DNA from 3 places in the Saccharopolyspora griseoalba genome. Region 3 is predicted to be linked to each of the others. Evidence: riboswitches for the same ligand, from Rfam matches in the RefSeq annotation. Region 3 holds a riboswitch; each other region holds the start of a gene.
What was found. Region 3 has a riboswitch for thiamine pyrophosphate ahead of thiO (glycine oxidase ThiO). Riboswitches for the same ligand answer to the same signal wherever they lie in the genome.
Positions count from the first base shown of each region.

Region 1 (9,948 bases), on a different contig from region 3:
CCGAGGCCACCGCCTCGGCCTCGGCGGCCACCGGCCAGTCCGAGGTGCCCGCGGTGGCCACGCAGACCCGGAAGGATCCCGGCGCGGCCGGTCGCCAGACCAGCAGGCGCGCGGTCTCGTCGTAGCTGCCGCCCGGCACCGACACCTGCGCGGCGACGTCCGGTTCGACCCTGGTTACCAGCACCGGGCCGGTGCTGCGGTCGAGCAGCTCGGTGACGATGCCGGAGATCTCGGCCGGTTGCTTGCCCGGACCGTAGACCACCTCCGGCAAGCCCTGCCGGGACTCCCGGTCGGTGTCCACGCGGGCGTAGCCGAGATCGCTGAACCCGGTCATGACGCGCTCCTCGACGGCAGCAGCTGCAGCAGGACGTTCATCCGCCCGCTCTGGAACCCCGCGAGGTCCAGCGCGCAGAACTCGAAACCCGCCGCCCGGACGGCGGCGTCGAGCTCGGAGCGGTGCGCCGCCGCGCGGTCGATGTCCTCGGCGGGGACTTCGAGCCGGGCGACCGTGCCCCGGGCGTGCGCGCGCACCCGGCACACGGGGAACCCCAGGTCGTGCGCCGCCTTCTCGGCGCGCTCCACGCGTTCGAGCACCTCCGGCGTCACCGGATCGCCGTAGGCCACCCGGGAGGCCAGGCAGGCAGCGGCGGGCTTGTCCGCGGTGGACAGGCCGAGCTCGGCGCTGGCCGCGCGGACCTCGGCCTTGCTCAGCTCGGCATCGACCATCGGCGCGATCGCCCCGCGCTGCGCGGCGGCTCGCTGGCCCGGGCGGTGATCGCCGAGGTCGTCGAGGTTGGTGCCGAGCGCCACGCGGGCGCCCATGGCCGCCGCCAGCGGTTCCGCGGCGTCGAAGAGCGCGGACTTGCAGTGGAAGCAGCGGTCGCCGTCGTTGGCCGCGTACTCCGGGCGCTCGGCCTCGTCGGTGCAGACCTCCACGTGCGGGATGCCGCGCTCGCGGGCGAACTCCTTGGCCTGCTCGCGCTCGTCGGAGGCCAGGCTCGGCGACACCGCGGTGATCGCCAGCATCCGCGAACCCAGCACCTCGTGGGCCACCCCGGCCAGCAGCGCCGAGTCCACGCCGCCGGAGAACGCGACCACCAGGGCCTCCTCCTCGGCGATGCGCGCGCGCAGCCGATCCAATCCGCTCACGGCTCACTCCTCTCCACTACAGGTGCGGGATGGTCTGCGGTCCTTCCGGCAGCGCGCACACCCGCGCCTCCGGGCCCTCGGCCCGCACCGCGGCCGCGACGTCGGGGCAGTGCTCGAGGTGCGCGCTGCGCAGCTGCTCGGGGTCGAGGTGATCGCTGTGCACCGCCACCCGCGCCTTGCTCTGGATCTTGGCCTGGATCTGCACCTGCCACTGGTCGGGCACGGCGTGCTCGCGGGCCTCGATGTCGGCGAGCAGCGCCTGCGGCGAGTCCGCCGAGGCCAGCACCTCGCGGAACGATCCGTGGTCGGGGAACCCGTCGCGGCACTCGGCCGCGCAGACGATCAACCCGCCCGGCTTGACCACCTTCGCCGCCGCCGACATCCCCTTGACCGCCTGGTAGAGGTTCTGGTCCAGCGGATAGCCGGAGTTGGTGGTGACCACGACGTCGAAGGTCTCGGGCACCTGCTGCATGGCCAGCCGCTGCGCCGCCGCGCAGGCGGCCCGGTGCATCGGCAGCAGGTCGCCGCCGAAGGCCTCGATGATCTCGTGCTCGCGGTTGAGGATGACGTCGAAGGCGAAGTCGACCCCGGTTCCCGCGGCGATCGCGCGCACGTCGTCGTGCACCGGGTTGCCCTCGGTGAGCCCCCAGGTCGCGTCGGGGTGCGCGATGCGCGCCGCGTCGTGCAGCGTCAGCACGGTCTCCAGCCCGGCCAGCCCGGGGGCGACCAGCTTCGGCCCGCCGCTGAACCCGGCGAAGAAGTGCGGTTCGACGAAGCCGGTGGTGATGCGCACGTCGGCCTCGACCCACTCGCGGTTGAGCCAGACCGGCACGCCGTCGCCGTGGACTCCGCGCCACACCAGCGAGGACTCGTCGCGCGCGTCGTGGTTGACCACCCGGACCTGCTCGACGACCTCGTCGCCGAGCATCTCGCGGACCTCCGCGTCGGTGTTGGCCCGGTGCGTGCCGGTGGCCACCAGCAGGACCACGTCCTCGAGCCGCACGACGTCCTGGAGCTCCTCCAGCAGCGCCGGGATCATCAGGTGCCGCGGCTGCGGCCGGGTGCTGTCGCACAACGACACCGCCACGGTCTGCCCCGGCCGGACCCGCTCGCGCAGCGGGGGACCGGCGGTCGGTTCGCGCAGCGCCGCGCGCAGCACGGCGCGCTGGTCCGGCGCGCCGGGGCGGAACCGCGGCTGGACGACGGTGGTGCGCTCGGCGGGCAACCGAACGGACAGGCCTCGCTCGCCGTAGGCGAGTTGGACGTTCAGCTCATCGGCCACGGGCGGTCATCCGCTCGCGGATCTGGTGCATGGTGCTTTCCTCTGCTCGTCGTGCTCCGCTGCGGACTCTAGCCGTGCGAACGAATCGTTCCCATCCCTCGACGGCGAGAGATTTCCGGTGGTCATCCGGGGTCCCGAAGTCGTGTTCGGAGTGGTAAGGACCACCGGTGCCCGCCCCCGCCCCGCACGCTCACCCGTTCGGGTAGGGTGTGCGCGACTTACCGACGCGGGAGCTCGAGCGGATCGGGCTGAGAGGGTGGCAGGAAACCGCGCCACCGACCGCAGAACCTGTCCGGATAATGCCGGCGTAGGGAGCTGTTGATGGCGGTCGACGTCGAACGTTCCGAAGTTCCGCACACCCTGAACGAACCGGCGCCGAAGACCCTGGGAGTGCTCGACCAGGCGGCCTTCTGGGGCAACCTGGGCGTGAGCCTGCTGGGCTTCTCCGGCGCGCTCGCGGTGCTCGCCCCCGCGGGCGTGCCGCAGCTGTCGTTCGCCGCCGCGGTCACCGCGACCGTGGTGGGCACGGTGCTGGGCAGCATCATGGTCGGCATCGCCGCCATCCCGGGCGCGCGCACCGGGGCGCCCGCGATGATGCTGCTGCGCGGCCTGTTCGGCACCCGACTCTCCTACGTGCCGACGGTGCTCAACATCCTGCAGCTGGTCGGTTGGGGCATGTTCGAGCTGCTGGTCATCGCGCAGGGCGCCGAGGCGCTCTTCGGCGGTGGCCCGCACTGGCTCTACGTGCTCATCGGCGGGGCGATCACCACGGCCCTGACGCTGCGCCCGCTCGGCGCGCTGCGCATCCTGCGCCGCTACGTCAGCGTCGCCGTGCTGATCGCGATGGTCTACTTCTTCGCGCAGCTGCTGCGGCACCCGCTGCCCGCGATGCACGAGGGCTCCTGGGCCGGTTTCTGGCCCGGCGCGGACGCCGCGCTGGCCGTGGCGGTGTCCTGGTTGCCGGTCGCCTCGGACTACTCGCGGCACGCGCGCTCGGCCAAGGGCGCGTTCGCCGCGGCCACCGCGGGCTACTCGGTCACCCAGATCGCGTGCTACCTGCTGGGCCTGCTCGGCCTGGCGCTGGTGGGCTGGAACGGCGACGAGGCCTTCGACCCGCTGCTGGCGGTGCCGCTGGGCGTGATCTTCTTCGCGGTGCTGGTGCTGCGCGAGGTCGACCAGTCCTTCGCCGACACCTACTCGACCGCGGTGTCCATCCAGAACCTGCGGCCCAGCACCGATCGCCGGGTGCTGAGCCTGATCGTCGGCGCGGTCAGCACCATCGGCGCGCTGACCATCGACATCGAGCAGTTCTCCAACTTCCTGCTGCTGATCGGTTCGGTGTTCGTGCCGATGTTCGGCGTGCTGGCCGTCGACTACTTCGGCAGCTCCCGCGCCCGCGAGTGGGACGTCTCGGCCGAGGCCCCGTCGCGCTGGGGGATGCTGTTCGCCTGGTTCCTCGGCTTCGCGACCTTCCAGGTGATCAACCCGGGCGAGCTCGGCGGCTGGACGACCTTCTGGACCGGCGTGCGCGAAGCCATCGGCTTCACCGTGCCGACGTGGATGAGCGCGGCGCTGACCTCCTTCCTGGTGGCCGCCGCGGTCGCCGGCCTCGTCGGCCTCCTCGGCCGCAGGCGGTCCTGACAGCGGTCGGGTCGAGGGCCGCGGCCCCCGACCCGACCGCCTCCTGCCCCAGGGGAGTCAGCGGTCGCGCTTGGTCATCAGGTGCGCCAGCGCGACGAGGTCGTCGGCCGCGTCCGGGTCGGGATCGGCTCGCCGCAGGTCGTTGAGGGCCGTCGCCAGCAGACCGTTGGCCTGGTGGCGGCTCCACGCCTGCCCGCCCGCGCCGGTGATGAGCTCGGCGGCCCGGGCCAGCTCCGCGTCGTTGAGCGAGCGATCCCGCTGGTAGAGCTCGGCGAGCTCGCGCCCCTCGCTGGTCGCCGAGGTCAGCGCGGCGACCACCGGCAGGCTCTTCTTGCGGGTGCGCAGGTCGCTGAACACCGGCTTGCCCGTGGCGGCCGGATCGCCCCAGATCCCGAGCAGGTCGTCGACGTGCTGGAAGGCCAGCCCCAGGTGCTCGCCGAACCCGCGAAGCCGGGTGACCTGCTCCGGGTTGCCACCGCCGTAGAGGGCGCCGAGCGCGCACGCGCACCCCAGCAGCGCTCCGGTCTTGTTGCGGGCCATCCGCTGGCACTCGTCCGGACCGACGTCGCCGCGCTCCTCGAAGTCGATGTCGTCGGTCTGCCCTTCGATCAGGCCGAGCACCGCGCTGCTGAGGGTGCGGATCGCCGTCGTCGCCTCGCGGTGCTGGGAGGCGGCCAGCACGTCGGAGGCCAGGCTCAGCAGGGCGTCGCCCGCCAGGATGGCGGTGGAGCTGCCGAACACCGTCCACGCGGTCGGCCGGTGCCTGCGGGTGACGTCGCCGTCCATCACGTCGTCGTGCAGCAGCGAGAAGTTGTGCACGAGTTCCACGGCGACCGCCGCGGGCACCGCGGTCGCCGGATCCCCGCCCGCGGCGCGGGCGCTCAGCAGCACGAGCGCGGGGCGGATCGCCTTGCCCCGGTCGCCGCTGATCGGCGCACCCCGTTCGTCGAGCCACCCGAGGTGGTAGCCGGCGACCTGCCGCATCCGCTGCGGGAGCCGGTCCACCGCGGCTCGCAGCGCGGGCTCCACCAGAGCCCGGCAGCGGGACAGGGCCGCGTGGGAGACGTCGCCCGCGTTGACGTCCGGTTGCTGGAGAGTGGTCATGGGCTCTGCCTTTCGGTCAGCGGGCGATCTCCACGCGCTCGAGCACGCCGAGCGCGTCGGGAACCAGCACCGCGGCGGAGAAGTAGGTGCTCACCAGGTAGGAGATGACCGCCTGGTCGCTGATGCCCGCGAAGCGCACCGACAACCCCGGCTGGTACTCCTCGGCGATCCCGGTCTGCTGCAGGCCGACGACCCCGTGGTCGTCCTCGCCGGTGCGCACGCACAGGATCGAGCTGGTGCCGGACTTGCTGATCGGGATCTTGTCGCAGGGCAGGATCGGCACGCCCCGCCAGGCCTGCATCGGCTGGCCCTCCACCGCGGTGGTCTGCGGGTAGAGCCCGCGCTTGCTGCACTCCCGGCCGAAGGCGGCGATGGTGCGCGGGTGCGCCAGGAAGAAGCGCGACTTGCGCCGCCGGGACAGCAGCTCGTCGAGGTCGTCCGGCGTGGGCGGTCCGGTGCGGGTGTGCACCCGCTGGCGCAGGTCGGTGTTGTGCAGCAGCCCGAAGTCCGGGTTGTTGAGCACCTCGTGCTCCTGGCGCTCGCGGAGGGCTTCGATGGTCAGGCGCAGCTGCTGCTCGGTCTGGTTCATCGGCTGGTTGTAGAGGTCGGCGACCCGGCTGTGCACCCGCAGCACGGTCTGGGCGACGCCGAGCTCGTACTCCCGCGGTTCCAGCTCGTAGTCGACGTAGGTGCCGGGCAGCGCGAACTCCCCGGTGTGCCCGGCGGCCAGGTCGATGCTGGCCTCGCCGTGCTTGTTCTGCGGAGGTGCGTGCTCGGCCGCGGCCAGGTGCGCCCGCAGCTCCCCGAACTGCTCCAGGACCGGTTGCAGCGCATGACGCTCCAGCGCCAGCACGATGCACGGCGTGATCGCCTTGTAGGTGCTCCGCCAGCGCGACTCCCGCCCGGCCAGCACCGCGTCGCCGAAGAAGCCGCCGTCGCCGAGCACGTCGAGCTGCGCCTCCTCGCCGTACTCGCCGGTGCCCAGCCGGGAGACCTTGCCGTGCGCGATGAGCAGCACCTCGGACTCCGGGGTTCCCGCGGGCACGATGACCTGCCCGGGTTCGTAGCGGCGCTGGACGAAGCGCTCGGCCAGCGCGGTCAGCGCCGAGTCGTCGTCGAAACCGCGCAGCCGCGGCAGCTCGCGCAGCTCCTGCGGGATGACCCGCACGTTCTCGCCGGTGTTGGTGAAGGTGATCCGCCCGTCTCCGGGCCGGTAGGTCAGGCGGCGGTTGACCCGGTAGGTGCCCGATTCCAGGTCCACCCAGGGCAGCATGCGCAGCAGCCAGCGCGAGCTGGTCCCCTGCATCTGCGGCCGGGTCTTGGTCGTGGTCGAGAGCTTGCGGGCCGCCGCGGTTCCCAGGCTCAGCGCGGTCGATTCCTCGGTGGGCTCCGTCGTGGTCACTGCTGTCCAACTCCTAAGCGCGTGATCGGTGCGATCGGGCAGGCCGAACCGGTGGCGTGGCGATCACCGGGCCGGCCGCGGGAGGACCGCGGCCGGCCCGAGCGGGTCAGCCCTCCCGGCCCACTTCGACGTGCTCGAGCACGCCGAGCGCGTCCGGTACCAGCACGGCGGCCGAGTAGTACGCGCTGACCAGGTAGGAGATGACGGCCTGCTCGTTGATGCCCATGAACCGCACCGACAGGCCGGGCTGGTACTCGTCGGGCAGACCGGTCTGGTGCAGCCCGACCACGCCCTGGTTCTCCTCGCCCAGCCGCATCAGCAGCACCGAGCTGGTTCGGGACTCCGAGACCCCGATCTTGTTGCACGGCAGGATCGGCACGCCCCGCCACGCAGGTACGTGGTGCCCGCCGAGGTCGACGCTCTGCGGGTAGAGCCCGCGCTTGCTGCACTCCCGGCCGAAGGCCGCGATGGTGCGCGGGTGGGCCAGGAAGGCGCCCGGCTCCTTCCACACCAGCGCCAGCAGCTCGTCCATGTCGTCCGGGGTCGGTGGTCCGGAGCGCGTCGGGATGCGCTGGCGCAGGTCGGCGTTGTGCAGCAGCCCGAAGTCCGGGTTGTTGACCAGCTCCTGCTCCTGGCGCTCGCGGAGGGCTTCGATGGTCAGCCGCAGCTGCTGCTCGGTCTGGTTCATCGGCTGGTTGTAGAGGTCGGCGACCCGGCTGTGCACCCGCAGGACGGTCTGGGCCACGCTGAGCTCGTACTCGCGCGGGGAGAGCTCGTAGTCGACGTAGGTGCCCGCCAGCGCGGGCTCGCCGGTGTGGCCCGAGGCGATGTCCACATCGGCCTCGCCGTGCGGGTTGTGCGGCCGCCCCGGCCCGGCCAGCGCCTGGCGCACGTGCTCCCGCAGCGCGTCGGAGCTGCCGTTGAGCTCCTGGAAGGCCTGGTGCCGCAGGGAGAGCACGGTGCACGGGGTGACGGCCTTGTAGGTCGCATCCCACTCGTCGCGCCTGCCGGCGAGCACCTGCGCGCCGAAGTACTCGCCGTCGGCGAGCACCCCGAGCACGGTCTGGTCGCCGTACTCGCCGGTCCCGATCTTGTTGACCTTGCCGTGCGCGATCAGCACCACCTCGTCGGCGGGCTGCCCCGCGGTGGCGATGACCTGGCCCGGCTCGAAGCTGCGCTGCACGAAGCGATCGGCCAGCTCGCGCAGCGCGGACTCGTCGTCGAAACCGCGCAGCAGGGGCAGTTCCTGGAGCTCCTGCGGGATCACCCGCACGTCGGATCCGGTGTTGGTGAAGGTGATCCGGCCGTCGCCGAGCGTGTAGGTCAACCGCCGGTTGACCCGGTAGACGCCGCCGTTGGCCTGCACCCAGGGCAGCAGCTTGAGCAACCAGCGGGAGGTGATCCCCTGCATCTGCGGCGGGGTCTTGGTCGTGGTGGCCAGGTTCCGCGCGGCCGCGGTGCTCAGGCTCAGCTGCGGCGACTCGGATTCGTCGGTGTTGCCGGGATCGATAGCAGTCACGCTGATGTACCACCAATCAACGAGGAGAGCGGAAAGGCGGAATGGGTGATTCGCGATTGTCGTCGTCGAATGCGCGACAACGAGGGGGAAAATTGCGAGCGATTCGGGCGATCGCCCTTGATCACCCGCCGTCGGTGACGTTAGCAGCGGCCAATGGGGCCGTATAGTCACCCGAAAGTGAGCGGTCTGGATCCATCGAGATCACGGCGTCGCAAGAATGCGCCGCGTGCCGCGAACGTCGCAGCGCGCCTGCGCTGAGTAGGCATGAAGCCGTGAAAGTTCGCGCGCATGGAGCAGTGCGACGTGCTCCGGCGAGCTGATAGCGGGACAACGCGAGCCTTCGCCCGGCTAACTGCTCCGAGCGAGCGACCCTTTCGTCGAAGAGGAATCCACGAATCGGGTTATCCATTCTCCGCGATCTCTGGAGTATTGTTGCCGGTGTCGTTCAGCCGGGCGTTCCCCGGATTCCCTCGATCAACGTGAAACCTCGTCGGGCGAAATGGAAAGACCGCCCGGCGGACCGCGGCGAACCGGAAGTCATCGTCCTCGGGAGGCGAATTCAGCGTGAAGTGGAACCTGCGGCTGGTCGCGGCGCAGCGCGGCATCTGGAAGGCCACCGACCTGCAGCGGCTGCTGGCCGAGCACGGCCTGGTGATCTCCGCCGGCAAGATGTCCGGCCTGTGGTCGAAGACGCCCGCGAGCCTCAAGCTCGAAGACCTCGACGTGATCTGCGAGGTGCTGGGGTGCGAAGTCGGCGAACTGCTCCTGGCCGAGACCAATCGGGTCCCCGAGCAGCGCCACCCCCAGCGCGATCCGGGCACGCCCCACCCGGTTGACGCCCCGCAGTCCTTCGCAGGGGGGATGCCGTGACCATCCTGCTGCACGGCGCGCTGTGGGTGCTCGGCGCCGCGGCCGGTGCGGCGGTCATCGGCTACCTGGTGCGGCGCATCGGTCAGGACGAGGGGCGGCCCAGCAACAACGATGCCGCGGGCCAGGTGTTCACCATCGTCAGCGGTCTGCAGGCGGTGGTGCTGGCCTTCGTCCTGGTGACCTTGTTCGACACCGTCACCGACGCGCGCGAAGGCGCCTTCCGCGAGTCCCAGGCGCTGGTTTCGGTGTCCTGGGCGGTCGATTCGTTCGCCGGCGACGCCGCGCAGGAGGTGCGCGCGCGCAGCGTGAGCTATCTGCGCACGGTGCTCGACACCGAGTGGCCGGTGATGCAGCGCAGCCAGGAGGTTCGCAGCCCGGGCTGGCAGCAGCTGGACCGGTTGCGGACCGCGGTGCGGGAGGCGCCGATCGACGGCGACAGCGAGTTCGAGCAGGCGCGCAAGAGCGAGGCCCTGCAGCGCCTCGACGAGGTCTACGAGGAGCGGCACCAGCGGTTGACCCGCGCGTTCGACCGCGGGGTGGTGGCGGTGGTGTGGTTCGTGCTGGTGGTGGGCAGCCTGGTGTGCGTGCTGCTGCCGAACCTCTTCGGCGGGACCCGGCTGCTCCCGCACATCATGCTGGTGTCCACGCTTGCCGGTGCGCTGGCGCTGCTGCTCTTCGCGATCTACCAGTTGCAGAACCCGTTCAGCGGGGGCTCTGCCGTCGAGCCGGAGGCCTTCCGATGGGCGCTGGAACGACTCGGGCAGCGCTGACCGCCGCGCTCCTGGGCGGCCTGCTCGTGGCTGCTCCGCCAGCAGCCAGTCCGGGGCCGGCTTGCCAGGCGCTGCAGGTGCGCGGCCACGGGTCGGCCTCGGTGCTGCACCGCATCGATCTGAGCTCGGGGGACGATTCGCGGATCGGGCCGCTTCCCGAGTACGTCAACGCGCTCGGGCACTCGCGCCGGCACGGGGTGGCCTACGGTAT
Region 1 covers NZ_JBHTCJ010000001.1:287,659-297,606, forward strand. Annotated here, with positions in the region: gene larB (nickel pincer cofactor biosynthesis protein LarB) at 1-334, opposite strand, end outside; gene larE (ATP-dependent sacrificial sulfur transferase LarE) at 331-1,149, opposite strand; gene larA (nickel-dependent lactate racemase) at 1,166-2,431, opposite strand; TPP riboswitch at 2,648-2,762, shown strand; gene ACFQRI_RS01370 (purine-cytosine permease family protein) at 2,753-4,072, shown strand; gene ACFQRI_RS01375 (family 2 encapsulin nanocompartment cargo protein polyprenyl transferase) at 4,130-5,176, opposite strand; gene ACFQRI_RS01380 (family 2B encapsulin nanocompartment shell protein) at 5,193-6,578, opposite strand; gene ACFQRI_RS01385 (family 2B encapsulin nanocompartment shell protein) at 6,685-8,097, opposite strand; gene ACFQRI_RS01390 (helix-turn-helix domain-containing protein) at 8,662-8,967, shown strand; gene ACFQRI_RS01395 (bestrophin-like domain) at 8,964-9,737, shown strand; gene ACFQRI_RS01400 (DUF6923 family protein) at 9,707-9,948, shown strand, end outside.
Region 1: another riboswitch for thiamine pyrophosphate. It lies ahead of ACFQRI_RS01370 (purine-cytosine permease family protein); the one in region 3 lies ahead of thiO (glycine oxidase ThiO).

Region 2 (9,948 bases), on a different contig from region 3:
GAAGGACTTGATGTTGAGCACGGGCCCGAACAGCGCGCGGTCCGCGCCCAGCAGCCTGAGGTCGCGGCGCAGCTGCTCGCTGCGGTAGCGCTGGTGCTTGCGCAGCTCCCGCACGGCCCCGACGACCTGGGCGATCAGCTCCCCGCGGGTGGTCCCCTCGGTGACGTGCAGCCGCAGCGGCAGCACGTTGACCACGGTGCCCGGGACGCGCAGCGCGGCCGAGCCCATCCGACCCATCACCGGCAGCCCGAGCACCACGTCGCGCGCCCCGGTCATCCGGTGCAGGTAGGCGGCGAACCCGGCGATGAGCGCGTCCGGCCAGATGGTGCGCGCCTGCTCGGCGGCGGCGCCGAGAGCCGTCGCGTCGATCTCGGCGACCTCGCGCCGGAAGGCGGCCGCCGCCGGCCGGTTCCGCTCGGTGAGGGTGACCGCGCCGGGTTCGTCGGAGAAGCGCTGCCGCCAGTGGTCGCGGTCGCGCTCGTGCTTCGGCGAGTCGCGGTAGTCGCGCTCGTCGGCCAGCAGGGAGGCGAGATCGCCGAAGGGCGACTCACCGGGGTCCTCGCCCGCGGCCAGCGCGGTGTAGATCTCGGCGACGCGTCGGATGATGATCGAGAACCCGTAGCCGTCCACCGCCACGTGGTGGACGCGCTGGTACCACCACCAGCGGTGCTCCCCCAGCTTGCACAGCGCCGCGGTCCACAGCCGACCGCCCTCGGCGCGCGAGCGGGTCAGGTGCACCGGCGCGCGCATGTCCGCGCGGATCCAGTCCTGGGCGCGGGCGTCCGGGTCGGCCTCACCGGAGAAGTCCAGCACCGGCAGCTCGACCGCGTCGAGCTCCTCGACGACCTGTCCCGGTTCCTCGCCGTCGACGACGCGGATGCGCAAGGTCTCGGCCTCGCGGACGACTCGCCGCAGGGCGTCTGCGAACAGCTCGGGATCGACCGCGCCGCGGATCTCCACCCGCTCCGCGGTGTTGAAGATCGGGTTCTCCTGGTCGAGCTGCTGGGCGAACCAGATTCCCGCCTGCGCCGCCGACAGCGGCAACTGCCCCCGCATCGCACTCCCCACGATCCAAAAGATAAGTAAGCCTTACCTTAGTTCAGGACTGATCTCGAGTACAGGGTTCCGCTTCCGCCCTCGGCGTGGCCCTACTCACCCGAGCGCTCGAAGACCATCAGCGCCGAGTTCTTGTTGGCCAGGCCCACCTCGGCCGCCCGCGCGAATCCGGCCTTGCCGAAAGCGCCCACCGAAGCCCGGTTGTGCACGTTCGGCTCGGCCACCACCCGTTCGGCCAGCGGGTCCGCCTCCAGCAGACCCTCGGCCGCGGCGCGCAGCAACTTCGACCCCACACCCCTGCCGATCGCGTCCGGCTCGCCGATCGCGACGTGCGCGCCCAGGTCGCGCGGCCCGTGCGGGTAGCAGCTCGCCAGCTTGTCCGGCCGCACCCGGTAGAGCTCCAGGTAGGCGACGTCGCGACCGTCGAGGCCGACGATGCACGGCAGCGAGTGATCGCCGGCGACCTGCTCGGCCAGCTCGTCGCGCCAGACCGGCAGCGACCAGTCCTGGTTCCAGTTGACCGCCACGTGCTCCCGGTTCATCCAGCGGTGCACCAGCTCCACGTCCGGGCCGCCGTCGTCGCCGGTGACCCGCACCGGGCGCACGGTGAAGCCGTCGAGCTCGGGCAGCGGCACCCCCGGCACCGCCGGGGCCGGGCCGACCAGCGGATTGCGGAACTCGAAGGGCACCGGGCGCACCCGCACCGCGCCCGAATCGTCCCGGTAGCGCAGCCCGGAACCGTTGAGCGCGGCCAGATCGGTCAGCGTCGGGCTGGTCAACCAGTGCTCGACCAGTCCCGCGGCGCCCGGGTTGCGCTCGGCGAGCGCGGTGAGCCTGCGGGCCAGCTCGCCCAGCAGGTGGTCCTCGCGCGCCACGCCGCGGCGGCCCAGCAACCCGATGACCACCAGCGCGCCCCTGCTGAGCAGCTGGGCGGTGATGTCCCCGCGATCGGTGCCGTCCCAGGCCAGCACCTCCGGCAGCATCCGCTCCTCGACGTGCGCGGTCAGCCAGCGCTGCACCTCGGCGGCGTTGGACAGCGAGCGCGCGACCGCGACGAGGTCCTCGGCGTGCGGCAGCGGGTCGACCTCGCGGCGCGGCAGCGCGTGCAGCAACCACTCCACCAGCGAGCCCGACTCGGGGCGGTTGATCGGCGACTCCGGCGACGAGCGCGCGCGGGCGTCGGCCGAGCAGGCCGCGACCAGCAGCGCCGGGTCGGCGGAGACGACGTGATCGCCGCCGGCGTCGAGCACCCGGATCGAGCCGAAGCCGTGCGCGCCGGTCGGCGAATCGTAGACGACGTCGACGTGCAGCGGAAGCGAGCCGATGGTCACCCGCAGCTCGCCCTCGACGACCGGCGTGTGCGTTTCGGCCAGCCATCGCCGCAGCAGCACCGATGCCCGCTGGTGCGTCCGCCCGACCAGGTCGGCTCCGTTCCCCACGCCGCGCTCCTCACCGCTCGAAGTTGATAAGTGGAGCCTAACCTAATCGATCAGCCCGGAGTCGGCCCACGACTTGAGACGGACGCGACCCTTCCGCCCCCCGGCGCCGCCGAACCGCTCCGAAGTGCACAGTGGACTCGACCGTGCCATGATCCGCCCGAACGGCATTTACCCGTAGATCAACACCTGATCCGGTGACGAACGTTGTGTCTCGCTGGGCGATGTCGGACCCTCGCCCCTACTCTCCGAGCCAACGGATCGACCGACCGGAGAGGAGTTCCCCATGGAAGACGCCGACGCCGTCGTGCCGCTCCGGCCGGGTTTCGACATCCAGATGCGCGGCTTCAGCCGCAACCAGGTGATCGAGCACATCGAGGTGCTCGAGGACCAGCTGCGCATGGTCACCATCGACCGCAACGAAGCCGTCCGGCTGAACAACGACCTGCGCAAGCTCTGCGAGGACACCAGGCGCAGCCTCGACGAGTCCGAATCCCGGCTCAAGCGCATCGAGTCCTCCGACACCGGGCTTCCCGCGGCCTCGCAGCGGGTGCAGAACATGCTCTCGATGGCCGAGGACGAGGTGCAGCAGCTCCGCGACCGGGCCAAGCGCCAGGCCGAGATCATCCGGGGCAAGGCCGAGACCGAGGCCAGGGCGCTGATCACCGATGCCGAGCAGGCCGCCTCCGAGCTCCGCGACGAGTGCAACGAGCTGGTCACCGACGTCGAGGAGCGGCGCGCCGAGCTGCAGCGCGAGCACGAGCAGAAGCTCAGCGAGCAGCGCAACCGCGAGTACCGGATGCGCCAGGGCATCCGCAACGAGTACAAGAAGGTGCTCGCGCAGGCGCAGGAGGAGGCCGACGCCCTCGTCGCCGAGACCCACCAGCAGTGCAGCGAGTGGGACGCCGAGACCGAGCGGATGCGGCTGGAAGCCCTGGAGGAGATCCGCGCCGAGCGGGAGAAGCTCGAACGGCTGCGGAGCGAGGTGCTCGAAGCCGTGAACCTCACCAGGGAGAAGCTGGACAGCTCGGTCGGCCTGCTGCACCTGGGCGCACCGGCCGACGGCTCGTCCGACGGCTCCGCGCAGGACGGTGCCGAGCAGGACGGCGAGGTCGAGACCGCCGGCATCGTCGAGACCCCGGACGCCGACTCCGCTCCCGAGGTCACCCTGCCCGAGCAGCGCGAGGACACCCGCACCTACACCATCTCGCTCAACCCGGAGCACACCACGAACGGCGCGTCCCAGGCCTCGCCGGGAGTGCGCCAGAACTGATCGGAGAAGCCGGTGGAAATGCTGTTCCTGCTCTTCCTGTGCGGATTCGCCGCGGCGACGCTGATCTTCTGGCCGCTGCTCAACCGCGCCAACAAGCGGGCGGGCGATTCCGGCGCCCCGCAGCGCGGCAGGCACGCGCTCGACGCCGCCGCGGCCCCGGCCAAACCCGCGACCAAGGCGGCCACCACGACATCGACCGCCACGACCTCGACCACCGCGACGTCCTCCTCCGCGCAACCCGAGGACGACCCGAACGGCGAGGAGACCGGCACCGAGCAGACCGGCGGTGAGTCCACCCAGCCGGTCTCGATGGACGCGGCACCGCAGCCCCGCGAACCGGAGGAGGACCCGATGCCGGAGCTGCCGACCGACCTCTTCGAAACCCGCTACCAGGCCAAGTTCAACCGGCCGAAGCGCCGCCTGGAGCGGATCCGGGCCGAGATCGGCCAGCGCGAGTAGAAAACCTCGCGACTGACCGATTCGCGCGGAACGGGTGCCCCTCGCACGAGCAGTCCACGGCCTGGCCAGGGACTCCTCGCGCGGAGGGGCACCCGTTTTTGCGCAGTGCGCCTGCTCCCGGCCGCACGATGCCGCCACTCCCGATCCCCGGCCTCCGGGGGATTGCTACGTTCGGGCAGGGACAGGTAATCGAAGGCTGGAGCCCCACTGTTGAAGAACCCGCCCAGGATCTACCTGGTCACCACGACCGGGCACCCCAACTACGGGGACGAACTGATCGCAGCGACCTGGTTGAAGCACCTCGCCCGCGTGGCGCCGGACAGCGAGGTCTGGGTCGACTGCCCCAACCCCGGCCCGAGCGAGGTCATGCTGGGGCACCTGCACCCGCGCGTGCGGTTCACCGACACCTTCTGGCGGCTGTGCTGGGACGCGCCCGGCGAGGGGCCGTGGGAGGTCGCCTCGCACGTGCAGCACGCGATCCAGAACCCGGGCCTCGCGCCCTTCTGGGTGGCCGGCATCGAGCTGGCGGCCACGGTCGACCTGTTCCACGTGATCGGCGGCGGCTTCATCAACGGCATCTGGCCCCGCCACATCGGCCTGCTCGCGGCGACGGTCGCCGCGGCGCGCCGCTCCGGCGGGCGCGCGGTGATGACCGGGCAGGGCCTGTGGCCGGTGGCCGAGGAGGCCGAGCCGCTGCTGCGCAGCCTGGCGGCGCAGTTCGAGATCGTCGACGTCCGCGACACCCCGTCGGCCTCCTTGCTGGGCGACCCCTCGGTGACCGGGGACGACCTGTTCTTCGGCATCGAGCCCGCCCTCTACCGCGAGGAGGAGGACCGGCCGGAGGTCATGGTGTGCGTGCAGTCGGACATGCTCGACGTGACCGCGCACGCGCTGGCCGGCTTCCTGCTGGACACGCTGCGGTCCTGGAACGTGCCGCCGGACCGCATCGGCTTCGTCGAGGGCATCCCGCGGGTGGACCGGGACATCTACGCGCTGGTCGAGCACGACCTGCCGGGCGCCCGCTTCTACCCGTTCTCCAACATCATGGCGCACGGCCTGCCCGCGGGCCCCGGCCAGAAGTGGATCTCCACGCGGTTCCACATGCACCTGGTCGCGGCGGCCGCGGGCGCCGACGGCGTGGCGGTGTCGATCAGCTCGAACTACTACGCCAACAAGCACCGCTCGCTGATCGAGCGCGGCTCCGGCTGGGCGCTCAACGAGGACCTGTCGATCCCCGCCGTCCCCACCGCCGGCGGCTACGGGCAGCCCGCCCTGCGCGAGCTCCAGCAGGGCAAGGCTGCCCTGGCCAAGGCGATCTACGGCTGAACCACCGCGCGCAGCTGCTCGACCGGGCTCAGGCCCGAACCTCGACCTGCTGGGCTTCGACGCCCTTCGGGGCCTCGACGACCTCGACGAGTTCGGGCAGCTCGCCGTCCTCGGCCGCTTCGCGCGCCTCGGGGATCTCCAGGGCCGCCGAGTCGCGCTCGTCCGCCGCCTCGGCGGCCTCCGCCGGCTCGTCGCCCTCGGGCTGCGCAGCGGGTTCGCCCTCGTCGGCACCCGCGGCGGCGGCCGCTTCGGCCTCCAGCCGGAGGGCTTCGCGCCGGTCCGCCACGTAGAACGGCGCCGCGGCGAGCACCGGCACGAGCATGCCCAGCAACACGATCAAGATGGAAGTGCCCAATGCCCCGAACTCCGTCCAAATAGGAGTGGATCTAACCTGGATCTTTCGCCGCTTAACGAGCGTCGCGCCCAGCAAATCGGCGAACGCCCCCGGCATTGTTATCCAGAAGATATCGTGAGGCGAATCACAACTCGCACCGTGCTGTCCACACTACACAACGTGTCCAGTTGATCACCCGTCCGGGAGATCAGCAATCACGCTGCGCGCACGAAAGTCCTTACCGGTCGCGGAATTCCGCGGTCGGCCAGCTCTCCCTGCGCCACGCGCTGTCCCAGAACATCCACTCGTACTCGGTTCCGCGCAGGAAGGCCTCGTGCATCCGCTCCCTGGTGGACTCGTCGGAGTTCGCGGCGACCTTGTCCACCAGATCGCGCGCGGCGAGCACTCCCCGGGCGAACTCGTCGTCGGCGTAGGTCTTGATCCACGCCTCGTACGGGTGCCCCTCGGCCCCGCCCGTGGCTTCCAGGATCGCCGTGCCCACGTGCTGGTAGACCCAGAAGCAGGGCAGGATCGCCGCCAGCAGCACCGGGTAGGACTCGGTGAGCGCGCAGGCCCGCAGGTACGAGGTGTAGGCCAGGCAGGTCGGCGAGGTCTCGACACCGGCGATCTCCGCGTCGGTGAGCCCGAACTCCTCGACGTAACCGGCGTGCAACCGCCGCTCCTCCAGCAGCGCGGCGTTCGCCGCGGCCGCCAGGAACGCCGCGTCGTCGGCGTCGTCGGAGCGGGTCGCGGCCGCCGAGAGCGCCTGCGCGAAGCCGACCAGGTAGCGGGCGTCCTGCACGATGTAGAAGGCGAAGACCTCGCGGGAGAGGCTGCCATCGGTCAGCGCCTCGTTGAACGGCAGCTTCAGGATCGCCTCCCGCAAGCGCGCGGTGCGCGCCCAGGCCTCGGCGCAGAACCCATCGGCTGGCGGATCGGGCAACTCGCTCATCAAAACCCCTCGGAGTTCGGTGGTTGCGACTCCACCGGGAACGATCCCGGCAAAGCGGACATCGGGCCGCGCGGCTCCGGGAGGAACCGCGCAGCGGGGTGGCTCACCACCAGGTGTGGAAGTGATGGACCGGGCCGTGGCCCCGGCCCACCTCGAGGCGCTCCGAGGCCCGGAGCGCCTCGGTCAGGTAGAGCTTGGCCTCGCGGACGGCTTCCGGCCAGCCGGAGCGCTGCGGGCGCAGCGCGGCGATGGCCGCCGACAGCGTGCAGCCGGTCCCGTGATCGTTGGTGGTCTCGACCCGCTCGCTGCCCAGGAACTCGGAGACCCCGTCGCCGTGCAGCAGGTCCACGCTGTCGCCGCCGTCGAAGTGACCGCCCTTGAGCAGCACCTGCTTGGCGCCCAGCGCGGAGAGCCGCTCGGCCTGGGCCGGCATCTGCTCGACGTCGGTGATCTCGGGCTCGCCGAGCAGGTCGGCTGCCTCCGGCAGGTTCGGGGTGATCAGGTCCACGCGCGGCAGCAGCTGCTCGCGCAGCGCCCCCACGGCCTCCGGGGCCAGCAGCCGGTCACCGCTCTTGGCCACCATGACCGGGTCGAGCACCACGTGCCGCGGCGAGTAGCGGTCCAGCACCTCGACCACCGCGCGGATGATCTCGGCGTTGGCCAGCATGCCGATCTTGACCGCGTCCACCCGCACGTCGTCGAGCAGGGTGACCAGCTGATCGGTGACGAAGTCGGGCGCGACCTCCTGCACCCGGACCACCCCGGTGGTGGTCTGGGCGACCAGCGCGGTGATCACCGACATGCCGTAGGCGCCGTTGGCCGAGAACGCCTTGAGGTCGGCCTGGATGCCGGCACCTCCGCTGGGGTCGGTTCCGGCGATGGACAACACGTTGGGTGCCATGGCGATGACGTCCCTCCGCTAGTGCGAGCTAGGTCAGGTTCAACGGGTCTGTTCTCAGCCCGGACCTGCCGGGCACCCCGCGTCACTGCCCCCAACCTAGCAATCGGCGACAAGCCCCCGGGACACGCCGCCGAACCGCGGAGGGCGACCGAACTCACACCGCATCACACCCGTAGGCAGGCAAGGGTTCCCTCCGACACGGATTAACCTGGAGGGGATGGAAACCACGACCGATGCTCCGAGCTTCGCCCGCTCACGCCGCCAGCGTCCCGAAGAGGACCCGGCGCAGATCTGGGCCCCGCTGGCGGACCTGACCGAGGCGGCCGCAGCGGCGGCCGGATCGGGAACGGTGGCGATCACCCGCGGGTTCGACCGCAACAGCCGTCTGCGCGCCAAGGCGCTGCGCGACCTGCTGGCCAAACGCGAGGTCCCCGCCATCGAGATCACGCCGGCCCCGGGCAGCGACCGCCTGGTCGAGGGTGTCCCGGTCGCCGTCGTGGTCAACCTGATCGGCGCCGGTTCCTGGCAGCCCTACCGCCTGGCCGCCCAGCTGAAGGTGGAGATCCTCACCCCCAAGCCGGGCGAGAACCCGGCCGCCGCGGCCACCCGCGACGTCATCGCGGTGGTCGGCGACTCCGGCGCGCGGGGCGTGGCGCTCTCGCACGTCGCGGTGCGCGCCGAGGAGCCGTCCGAGGCCAAGCTGACCCTGACCTACGACGGCACCGAGCAGACCGTCGCCGGCGGCTGGCTGAGCGCCACCGTCCAGGGCGACCAGCTGCAGGTCCAGTTCGGCGGCAACGAGCTGCCGGAGCGCTCGGTGAGCACCGCCGAGCTGCGGGTCGACGCGTCCGACGCGCTGCACCGCCTGGTCCGCGACGAGCTGCCGATCGCCGACTTCGAGGGCGCGGTCACCTTCACCGCCGAGAGCAGCGGTCTGCGGGTCCGTCCGGTCTGACCGCGTGGTCCGGTCGGGGCACCCCGGCTAACGGCTCGGCCGCGAGGGCGATTCCCACGGTGGGGATCGCCCTCGCGGCGTTTTCGGGGCCCGGCCGGACGCCCGCCTGCCCGCCGCGCGATTCGTCTCCGATCAAATCGCGCAACCCGCCGTCATGCGCCCGGCCCCGGCTCGTCCCTAGATCGAGAGCAACGCGCGATCAGCGCGCTCGCGCAACGGCACGAGGAGGCTGGGGAACAGTGGGGACCAACGAGTGGCACGTCAGCTGCCGGGACGTCGCGGGCAGGCGGCGGGACATGTCGGTGTTCGTCAACCACGGCCAGGTGGTGGTGATATCCCCGCCGGGCGAGACGGCGGTGCTCTCACCGCTGGAGGTCGGCAGGCTGCGGGCCGCGCTGCGCGACGCGGTGGTCACCGCGGCCGAGGAGTAGCCGGCGCACCTGCACCGGTTCCGCGGGCCTTGTGACCGCGCCGCGACACCGGCATTATTTACTCACGAGTAGGTAAGGCGTCGAGAGGTGAGCGCGTGAGCTTTGTGCGTCGGCTGTCCGAACTCTTCGTTGGCCGCGCAGCGCCCGTCCTGCACGCGACGTACGTGCTGGTCAAGCAGGGCGTGGTGCGACCGGTGCGGCCGGATCGGCTGGCGCGGATGGCCCTGGCCTACCGCCGCTGGGGGATCTCGCTGCCGCTGGGCTTCGCCATCGGCGCGATCCGGCACCCGGACCGCCCCGCGGTGATCGACGAGCGCGGTGCGCTGAGCTACGCCGAGCTGTCCCAGCGCACCACCCGGCTGGCCGACGCGCTGCGCGACCGCGTCCCGCCGGGCACCCGGATCGGGCTGCTGGCCCGCAACCACCACGGCACCGTCGAGGTGATCGTGGCCGTCGCCAAGCTCGGCGTGGACGTGGTGCTGCTCAACGTCGGGCTGAGCAGCAAGCAGCTCGCCGATGTGCTGGAGCAGCAGGACGTCTCGCTGCTGGTCGCCGACGAGGAGTTCACCACCCACCTGCCCGAGCTGCCCGCCGAGCCGGACGTGGTGCTGGCCTGGGTGGAGTCCACCACCGAGCGCGACACCCTCGACCACCTCATCGCGACCACGCCGCTGCGCGGCATCGGCAAGCCCAAGCGGCACTCGCGGCTGATCGTGCTCACCTCGGGCACCACCGGCACGCCCAAGGGCGCGCGCAGGCCGGACCCGCCGAGCCTGACCCCGGCCGCCTCGATCTTCTCCCGGATCCCGCTGCGCGCCGGCGAGC
Region 2 covers NZ_JBHTCJ010000005.1:360,609-370,556, forward strand. Annotated here, with positions in the region: gene ACFQRI_RS12790 (amino acid adenylation domain-containing protein) at 1-1,056, opposite strand, end outside; gene ACFQRI_RS12795 (GNAT family N-acetyltransferase) at 1,149-2,495, opposite strand; gene ACFQRI_RS12800 (DivIVA domain-containing protein) at 2,779-3,765, shown strand; gene ACFQRI_RS12805 (hypothetical protein) at 3,778-4,224, shown strand; gene ACFQRI_RS12810 (polysaccharide pyruvyl transferase family protein) at 4,435-5,550, shown strand; gene ACFQRI_RS12815 (hypothetical protein) at 5,579-5,905, opposite strand; gene tenA (thiaminase II) at 6,123-6,836, opposite strand; gene thiD (bifunctional hydroxymethylpyrimidine kinase/phosphomethylpyrimidine kinase) at 6,940-7,737, opposite strand; TPP riboswitch at 7,731-7,827, opposite strand; gene ACFQRI_RS12830 (hypothetical protein) at 7,955-8,692, shown strand; gene ACFQRI_RS12835 (hypothetical protein) at 8,932-9,123, shown strand; gene ACFQRI_RS12840 (AMP-binding protein) at 9,219-9,948, shown strand, end outside.
Region 2: another riboswitch for thiamine pyrophosphate. It lies ahead of thiD (bifunctional hydroxymethylpyrimidine kinase/phosphomethylpyrimidine kinase); the one in region 3 lies ahead of thiO (glycine oxidase ThiO).

Region 3 (9,948 bases):
CCGTGTCCACGCCGCGCTCGCCACGTGATCCGGGACTTCTGCTGAAAGAGGGCTCAGGGCTGAACGCGGCCACGAGCCCCCAGCAGCGCCGCGTGGACCGCGGTGGGGACCGGCGCGTGGGGGAGGGCGGCCAGCCAGGCCGCGCCCGCGGCGCCGGACCCGGCGGATCGGGGATCGGCGAAGCCGCGGGCGCGCAGCTCGGCGCGGACCGCCTCGCCGATCCGGTTCCCCGGCGCCAGCAGGCTGCCGGCCAGCACGATCGGGTCGTCGCCGGGACCGGCGGCCTCCGCGGTGTCGGCCAGCAGCCGCGCCCCGCGGCGCACCACGTCCTCGGCGGCCTCGCAGGGGCACTCGGTGACCAGCGGTGCGAGCTCGGCCAACCGGATCGGCGGGCCCGAGTTCGCCGCCGTGATCACCGAGTCGCGGTCGTGCGCGCCCAGCCGCTCGCACACCGCCGCGGCCAGGCCGGTCGGCCGGACGCCGCCGTCGAGCGCGCGCAGGGTGGTGCGCACGGCCTCGCGGCCCAGCCAGAACGCCGATCCCTCGTCGCCGAGCAGCCAGCCCCAGCCGCCCGCGCTCGCCTCGGTGCGGTGCTCGCGCACCCGCGCCGCGATCGCCCCGGTGCCCGCGATCAGGACCACCCCGTCGGGCTCCGGGGTGCCCGCGGCGAACGCCACGTCGCCGTCGCCGACCGCCTCGACCGCGCAGCGCAGGCCGAGCCGGGCCCACTCGGCGCGGAAGAGCTCGCGGAAGTCCGGGTCCGCGAGCTTGGTGATCCCGGCCATCCCGACGACGCAGCCGCGCACCGCGGCCGGGTCGAGCTCGCCCAGCGCCTCCCGGGCGGCCTCGACCATCCGGCCCACGGCCTCCCCGGGCGGGCGGGAGTTCGGGTTTCCGCCGCCCGCGACACCGGTGCCCAGCACCCGGCCCGCGAGATCGCTGACCAGGGCGCGGCTGCTGGTGCCGCCGACGTCCAGGCCGAGTACCAGTCCGGCTTCGTCGTCGCGCATGCGCCATTTGTACCCGGGCGGCGGTGCCGAGGAGATGAGCTGAGACGTGAAGTGGTCAGCGCCCTTGGCTTCCGGGAGGTCGAGCGGCTATACATCGGGCGTCGTCGACAGGTCGGGGGTCGGAGCGCATGGGCCAGCACGCGGCAGCCGCGGAGTCCGGAGCGGACGGTGGCGCTCGATGACGGTGGACAGCCATCACCACCTGTGGGACCTCGACGTCCGCGATCAGACCTGGATGACCGGCCCGGAGATGGATCGGCTGCGCCGCGACTTCCTGCCGCCGGACCTGCTCGCCGCGATCAAGGGGAGCTCGGTGGACCGCACCGTGCTGGTGCAGACCGTCCCCGATCCGGACGAGACGCCCGAGATGCTGGTGCTGGCCGAGACCGTGGACAAGATCGGGGCGGTGGTCGGTTGGGTGGACCTCACGGCCCGCAACGCGCGCGAGCGGCTCGGCAGGCTGCAGACCCACCCGTCGGGCGGCCGGTTGCGCGGCGTCCGGCACCAGGTGGAGGACGAGCCGGACCCGGACTGGCTGATCCGCCCGGACGTGCAGACCGGGCTGGCCGCGGTCGAGGACGCGGGCCTGGTCTACGAGCTGCTGATCCGGCCGGACCAGCTGCCCGCGGCGATCAAGGCCGTCGGCCGCTTCCCGCAGCTGACCTTCGTGCTGGACCACTGCGCGAAACCGGCCATCGCCGAGGGCGAGCTGGAGCCGTGGGCGGGGCAGATCCGCGCGCTGGCGGCGTTCCCGAACGTGGTGTGCAAGCTCTCCGGGCTGGTCACCGGCGACGACTGGGCCCGCCAGCCGGACGCCGACCGGCTGCGCCGCTACACCGACGTGGTCCTGGAGGCCTTCGGCCCGGCCCGGGTGATGTTCGGCTCGGACTGGCCGGTGTGCCTGCTGGCCGCCGACTACGCCGAGGTCCTGCAGCTGGCCGAGCGCCTGACCGAGCACCTCACCCGCGGCGAGCGCCGAGCGATCTTCGACGGCACCGCCCGCCAGGTCTACGGCTTGACCTCCTGAGCGGTCTCAGCGGGTCTTGGTCTCCTTGTCGAGCCCGCGCGGGGCGTCCGGGTCGAAGCCGCGGGCCAGGGCCAGGCCGAGGGCCAGCTGCTGGACCGGGAGCACCTCCAGGACGGGGGCGAGCTCCTCGGCGCAGTCGGGCACCGGGACGCGGTGGGCGGCGGGCGCCTGCGGCGCGGCCGACCCGATCGCGCAGACGTCCGCCCCGCGCTCGTGCACCGCGTCCAGCACCTCGCGGATCGACTCGCCGCCCCGGCCGTTGCTGGTCAGCGCCAGCACGGCGGTCTCCGGGTCGATCGCGGCGACCGGGCCGTGCAGCAGGTCCGCGCCGCTGTAGGAGCGGGCGGACAGGTAGCTGGTCTCGGCGAGCTTGAGCGCGGCCTCCTGCGCGGTGGCCAGCGAGTAACCGCGCCCGGTGGTGACCATCCGGTCGGCGAACCGGTAGCGCTGCACCGCCTCGTCGACCGCGGTGCGCTCGGACAGCGCGGTCGACGCCAGCTCCGGCAGAGCCTCGGCGTGCGTCCCGTCGCCGCCGCGGATGGCGTCGACGAGCAGGTACAGCGTCAGCAGCGTCGCGCTGTAGGTCTTGGTGGCCGCCACCGCCCGCTCCTGCCCGGCGCGGATGTCCAGCGACAGCTCGGCGGCCTCGGCCAGCGGGGAGCTCGCGGTGTTGGTGATGGCCACGGTCAGCGCGCCCTGCGCGCGGCCGGACTCGGTGACCGCGAGCAGGTCGGGCGAGCCGCCGCTCTGGCTGACCGAGATCAGCAGTACGTCGGTGAGGTCGGGGCGCGCGCCGTAGAGGGTGGTGGTCGAGGGGGAGGCGAGGCCGACCGGCAGCTGCAGCAGCACCTCGATCAGGTACTTCGCGTAGAGGGCGGCGTGGTCGCTGGAGCCGCGCGCTGCCAGCAGCGCGAAGCGGGGGCGCCTGCGGGCCACGGCCGCGGCCACCTCGGCGATCTCGCCGCGCGCGTCGAGCAGGTTCGCGAAGATCTCGGGCTGGATTTCGATCTCGTCGGTCATGTGCTTGCCGGCGGGCATGGGCCAATCCCTTCACCGTAGAGGTCCAGACCAATCCTACTGGTGCCGGCGGCCCGAGCACCCGCCCCCGCGGTGGAGCGGGCGAAAATGTGGTGCTCGACACCCTGCGGCAACACCGATGGGCGCTAGTGTGCACGCACGCCGAAGACTGACGCGGTCACCGCGCGTCGGCTACCCGGGGCGTTGGCCCGGCGCGCGCCTTCGGGCATGCTCGACGGCCAAGCGGCAGGAACGGCGTTCGCAGGTTGCGGCGGCAGGAGGAACCGATGCTCGACACCACCGCGCCCGGCGGTACGGACTCGCAGGGGCGCGCGCCACGGGAGCCGAAGTACTGGGGGCTCAAGCAGCACCTGCTCGATCTGCTCCGGACCATGCCGCCCGGCACGCCCATCCCCACCGAGCGCTCGCTGGCCGCCGAGTTCGACGTCTCCCGCACCACGGTCCGCCAGGCGCTGGCCGAGCTGACCGTCGAGGGCAGGCTGCTGCGGGTGCAGGGCAAGGGGACGTTCGTGGCCAAGCCCAAGGTCGCCCAGCGGCTGCAGCTGAGCAGCTACACCGAGGACATGCGCGCCCAGGGTCGCCAGCCCACCTCGCGGCTGCTCGCGGTCGTCGAGGAAGCCGCCGACGAGGAGCTGGCCGTGCTGCTGGGCACCAAGGCGGGCTCGGCCGTGCTCCGGTTGCGCAGGCTGCGGCTGGCCGACGGCGAGCCGATGGCCATCGAGACCACCCACCTGCCGCTGGGCCGCTTCCGCGGGCTGACCGCGAAGCTGGAATCCGGCGGTTCGCTGTACAAGGTCCTGCGGGAGAGCTACGAGCTCGAGCTCGGGCACGCCGACGAGACCATCGAGACCGCGCTGGCCAGTCCCGAGGAAGCCGAGCTGCTCGGCGCCGACGTGGGCCTGCCGATGCTGCTGCTGTCCCGGCACTCCTTCGACGCCGAGGGGCATCCGGTCGAGTGGGTGCGCTCGATCTACCGCGGTGACCGCTACAAGTTCGTCGCCCGACTCAACCCGCCGGACTGAATCCCCGCTCCTCGCGGCCGGACCCGGAGCGCTCCGGCGGAAACTGGCGAAAATTGTGAAAGCGCACCGAATTTCCCGGCAAACGTGAAGTTTTCGCGGGCGTTTCGGGCGTATTGGGCTAAATGTTGGATGGTTTTTCCCAAAGGGGTTCCGATACTGGATCGGCGACGGGGCCTAGAGAGATCAGGTCACTTCTTTAGGGAGATGCCAGATGACAAGCAGACTCGCGGCTCGAATCGCCGGAACCGTGCTCGCCACCGCGGGCACGGTCGCGGCCTTGACCATGCCGGCAGGCGCCACCCAGCAGGCCCAGGAACCCTCGGGCACCATGCTGGCCGCCATGCAGCGCGACCTCGGCCTGACCGCCGGGCAGGCGCAGGCGAGGATCGCCCGGGACACCGCGGCGTCCCGCACCGCGCGGGCGCTGGAGGACAAGCTCGCGGGGGCCTACGGCGGCTCCTACATCGACCAGGCCACCGGTGAGCTCGTGGTCGGCGTGACCGATGCGGCCCGGGCCGACGCGGTCCGCGCCGCGGGTGCCCGGATCGAGCAGGTCGCCTTCAGCGAGGACCGGCTCGACGGCGCGGTGGCGGCGCTCAACGCCGCGCAGCGGCAGGCCCCCGGCGCGGTGACCGGCTGGTACGTCGACCCGCAGCAGAACTCGGTGGTCATGACCGTCAAGCCGGGCGGGGTCGCCGAGGCGACCGAGTTCGCCAGGACCTCCGGCGACGCCGCCGCGATCGAGGTCGTCGAATCGGCCGCGCAACCGCGGACCTTCATGGACGTCGTCGGCGGCAACGCCTACACCATCGACAACAGCGCTCGCTGCTCCGTCGGCTTCTCCGTCGACGGCGGCTTCGTCAGCGCGGGACACTGCGGACAGACCGGGTCGAGCACCTCCAACCCGAGCGGCACCTTCGCCGGCTCGTCCTTCCCCGGCGACGACTACTCCTACATCGAGACCGGCTCGGACGACAGCCCGCAGCCCTACGTCAACACCTACGACGGCGGGCAGCAGGCGGTCTCCGGTTCCTCCGAGGCCGCGGTCGGGGCGTCCATCTGCCGCTCCGGTTCGACCACCGGCTGGCACTGCGGCACGGTGCAGGCCAAGAACCAGACCGTGCGCTACGCCGAGGGCACCGTCTCGGGCCTGACCCAGACCGACGTCTGCGCCGAGCCCGGCGACTCCGGCGGCTCGTTCATCTCGGGCGACCAGGCCCAGGGCATGACCTCCGGTGGCTCCGGCGACTGCACCCGCGGCGGCACCACCTACTTCCAGCCGGTCAACGAGGCCCTCAGCGCCTACGGCGTCAACCTCGTCACCCAATGACCGATCTCCGCGCTCGTCCCGCCGGGTAGCGGCCTCCGGCCGCCCCGGGCGTCGAGAGCGGTGCGACGCGAGCGGCCCCCGGAACTCGCTTCCGGGGGCCGCTCCGCGTCCGCGATCAGCTCAGGCGCTCGCGCAGCGCGGCGGCGGCCGCGCGCGGGTCCTCGGCTTCGGTGATGGCCCGGACGACCACGATGCGCTCGGCGCCCGCCGCCACGACCTCGTCGAGGTTGGTCGCGTCGATGCCGCCGATGGCGAACCACGGGCGGCCGTGCCCGCCGTGCTCGGCGGCGTGCCGCACCAGGTCCAGCCCCGCGGCCTCCCGGCCCGGCTTGGTGGGGGTGGTCCAGGTCGGGCCGGTGCAGAAGTAGTCCACGCGCGGTTCGGTCGCGGCGGAGTCGGCCTGCGCCACGTCGTGCGTCGAGCGGCCGACCACGACCTCCTCGCCGATCACCCGGCGCGCGTGCTCGACCGGCAGGTCGTCCTGGCCGAGGTGCAGCACGTCGGCCTCCGCGGCCAGCGCCACGTCGGCCCGGTCGTTGACCGCCAGCAGCGCGCCGTGCCGGACGCAGGCGTCGGCCAGCACCTCCAGGGCGGCCAGCTCGTGCCGGGCCTCCAGGGGAGCTCCGCTCGGGCCCTTGTCCCGCAGCTGGATGATGTCCACCCCGCCGGCGAGCGCGGCGTCGGCGAACTCCGCCAGATCACCGCGCTCCGAGCGCGCATCGGTGCACAGGTACAGCCGCGCCTCGTTGAGCCGGCTCCGGATCCCAACCCCGTCCATTCCAGGCATGCCCCAACCCTAGCCGCCCCACCCGCATCCTTCCCTCCCAACGCCCACCACCCCGCGGGCGGAATGGGAGGTGATTCCGTCCCCCGAATTGCCTTCCATTCCGCCGGTCGAATTCGAGGGAATTCGGAGGTTCGGTGGATCGGGGGATGGGGGTGGCGGCGTGTTGGGTTGCGCGATGGAGGTTCCGGGTTCTGCTGGGACGGGCTGGTCGATGACGGGTGATCTGCGGCGGGGTACCGTGGTGGGCGGTGAGCACGGGAGCCCGGCTACCGGGCTGAGAGGGGGCACGAGGCCCCGACCGTCGAACCTGAACCGGGTCATGCCGGCGCAGGGAGCGTGGAGTGTTGTTGCAGCGAATCGAGCACGTCGCCGTCGTGGGCGGCGGAGTGATCGGCCTTTCCATCGCCTGGAAGGCGGCCGCGGCCGGGTACCGGGTGCGGCTGATCGACCCCGCACCGGCATCGGGCGCCTCGCACGTGGCGGGCGGGATGCTCGCACCGCTGGCCGAGGCCTGGCCCGGCGAGGAGGAGCTGCTGGAGCTGGGCTCGGCGTCGCTGGAGCTCTGGCCGGAGTTCGCCGACGAGCTGGCGCGCGCCGCGGGCCGGGAGTCCGGCCTGCGCCGCGAGGGCACGCTGATGATCGGCGTGGACACCGCCGATCGCGGGGAGCTCGACGGCGTCGCCGGTCACCTGGCCGACCTGGGCCGCAGCGTGACCCGGCTGACCGGCCGCGAGCTCCGCAAGCTCGAACCCTCGCTGGGGCCCGCCGTGCGCGGCGGTCTGGACGTGCCCGGCGACCTCGCGGTGGACAACCGCGTCGCCCTGGAAGCGCTGCGGGCCGCGGCCGCCGCGGCCGGAGCGGAGTTCGTCGCGGAGGCGGCCACCCGCGTCCGCCCGGGTGCGGTGGACCTCGCCGATTCGGCGGTGGAGTGCGATCTCGCGATCATCTCCGCCGGTGCGCGCTCCGGGACGCTGCACCCCGCGCTGGCCGAGCGCATCCGCCCGGTCAAGGGCGAGATCCTGCGGCTGCGCAGGCGCGGCACCGCGCTGCCGCCGCCGGTGCGCACCGTGCGCGGCCCGGTGCACGGCCGCCCGACCTACCTGGTGCCGCGCGCGGACGGCGGACTGGTCCTCGGCGCCACCCAGCACGAGGTCGGCTTCGACACCGAGGTCACCGTCGGCGGCGTGCGCGATTTGCTCGGCGACGCCGAGACCGTGATGCCGGGCATCGCCGAGTACGAGCTGGTCGAAGCAACCGCGGGCCTGCGCCCGAGCACCGAGGACAACCTGCCGATCATCGGCGAGCTGGAACCGGGGGTGCTGGCCGCGACCGGCCACCACCGCGGAGGCTTCCTGCTCACCCCGGTCACGGTGCGCGCCGTGCTCGCGATGCTGCGCGGCGAGGAACCGGACGCGCTGATCAAGGCAACCGATCCGAGTCGATTCGGAGGACAGCAGTGAACGTCGTCATCAACGGCGACGCCAAGGAGGTCGGTGCCGACGCCACGCTGGCGTCGGTGCTGGACGACTTCGGCGTCGCGGAACGCGGGGTCGCGGTGGCCGTCGACGGCGCGGTCGTGCCGCGCGCGTCCTGGCCGGACACCGCCCTCGAACCCGGCGCCACGATCGAGGTCCTCACCGCGGTCCAAGGAGGATGAGCATGGACGACCCACTGGTGATCGCCGACCGGAAGTTCGGCTCCCGCCTGATCACCGGGACCGGAGGGGCCGCGAACCTCTCGATCCTGGAGCGCGCGCTGCTGGCCTCCGGTACCGAGCTGACGACGGTGGCCATGCGCCGCGTCGACGCGGAGGGCGGCACGGGCGTGTTCGACCTGCTGCGCAGGCACGGCATCGAGCCGCTGCCGAACACCGCGGGCTGCCGCACCGCGGCCGAGGCGGTGCTGACCGCCCAGCTGGCCCGCGAGGCGCTGGAGACCAACTGGATCAAGCTGGAGGTCGTCGCCGACGAGGACACCCTGCTGCCCGATCCGGTGGAGCTGCTCGACGCCGCCGAGCAGCTGGTCGACCAGGGCTTCGTCGTGCTCGCCTACACCAACGACGACCCCGCTCTGGCGCTCAAGCTGGAGGAGGTCGGCTGCGCGGCGGTGATGCCGCTGGGCTCGCCGATCGGCACCGGCCTGGGCATCCGCAACCCGCACAACATCGAGATGATCGTCTCCCGAGCTTCGGTGCCGATCATCCTCGACGCCGGGATCGGCACCGCGTCGGACGCCGCGCAGGCCATGGAGCTCGGCTGCTCCGCGGTCCTGCTGGCCACCGCGGTCACCAGGGCGCAGGACCCGGAGCGGATGGCCCTGGCGATGCGCTCCGCGGTCGAGGCGGGCCGGCTCGCGTCCCAGGCGGGCCGGATCCCGCAGCGCTACTGGGCCCAGGCCTCCAGCCCCGGCAGGCCGATGGGCTGAACGCTTCGGCGGCGGAAGCACTTTTTCATCAGGAGTCCCGCCGAGCGCGAAGTGCTCGGGGGGACTTCTTCTGATGAAAAGAGCGCACGACCCGCGCGTCAGCGGATGTGCAGGCGTTCCGGGCGCAGGAACGTGATGGTGTAGCTCTTCCACGGGTTGGTCAGGCCGAATGCCTGGTCGATGGCCTGGCGGGCGTGCAGCGCGTTCTCCACCAGGGAGCTGGCCAGCAGCTCCGAGGCCACCGCGCTGCCGGTGGGCACGTCCGGGATCTTGGCCGTGGGCTTGCCGCCGAGCAGGTCGTCCACCGCGCGCAGCGCCGGGACGGCCACCTCCCGCTCCTCGGTGGGGCGGAAGGCCAGGGTGGCCACGTCCTGGCGCAGCGAGTCCAGCGCGATCGCGGCGCTGCGGGTGGCGCGGTCGTCGTCGGTCTCCTCGCCGGTGCCGTCCAGCAGCGCGGGCATGCCCAGCAGGTCCTGCGTGCGGCGCAGCGCGAGGACGTTGGCCGCCTGCAGCGCCTTCGGCAGGTCGGCGCCCTGGCCGGAGGCCCGCACGCTGCGCAGCAGCTCGGAGACCGCCCACACCGTGGAGCGCACCGCGCCGCGCACGTCGGGCAGGATGCTGCTGGGCAGCACCAGGTAGCTCACGTAGCCCACGAACAGCGCGATCGCCGCGCCCACCGCGGTGTTCGCCGCGAAGCTGATGCCCACGTTGACCAGCGGGCGGTCCAGCACCAGCGCCTGGTCGACCACGGTGACCACGATCAGGCAGCTCAGCACGACCTGGAACTCCGCGCGCAGCTTCGGCATGTTCAGCAGCATCCCGGCGACCACCACCGGGATCAGCAGGTAGGTGAACGGGACCAGGCTGATCAGCAGGGCCAGCGCGGTCACGCCGAGCACCGCGCCGCCGGTGCGCTCCAGGGCGCCGGTCATGCTGTCCCGCGCCGCGGGGGCCAGCACCACGTAGAGCCCGAGCAGCAGGCTCGAAGCCGACGGGTCGCGCAGCAGCAGCACGATCACCATGCCCACGGTGACCGCCAGGGTGCAGCGCAGCGCGTGCCGGAACAGCGAGGAGCGGAACGACAGGTGCGCGCGCACCGCCGCGAGCAGCCGCTCCTTGCGCTGGCCCTCGGCGGGCGGGGGCACCGAGGTCTCGTCGCGGCGCACCACCGAGGCGCGGATGCGCTCCAAGCCCTGGTTGAGGCCCCGCGCGGCGTCCGGCAGGTCCTGCCGGCCGCCCCGGGCCAGGACCGCCTCGGCCGGGTCGCGCCGGGCGATCATCGGCAGGCCGGTGCAGGCGCGGGCCCGCAC
Region 3 covers NZ_JBHTCJ010000003.1:137,005-146,952, forward strand. Annotated here, with positions in the region: gene ACFQRI_RS07165 (N-acetylglucosamine kinase) at 54-1,010, opposite strand; gene ACFQRI_RS07170 (amidohydrolase family protein) at 1,189-2,037, shown strand; gene ACFQRI_RS07175 (SIS domain-containing protein) at 2,044-3,075, opposite strand; gene ACFQRI_RS07180 (GntR family transcriptional regulator) at 3,342-4,097, shown strand; gene ACFQRI_RS07185 (S1 family peptidase) at 4,309-5,427, shown strand; gene thiE (thiamine phosphate synthase) at 5,543-6,214, opposite strand; TPP riboswitch at 6,459-6,565, shown strand; gene thiO (glycine oxidase ThiO) at 6,562-7,674, shown strand; gene thiS (sulfur carrier protein ThiS) at 7,671-7,871, shown strand; gene thiG (thiazole synthase) at 7,874-8,638, shown strand; gene ACFQRI_RS07210 (FUSC family protein) at 8,737-9,948, opposite strand, start outside.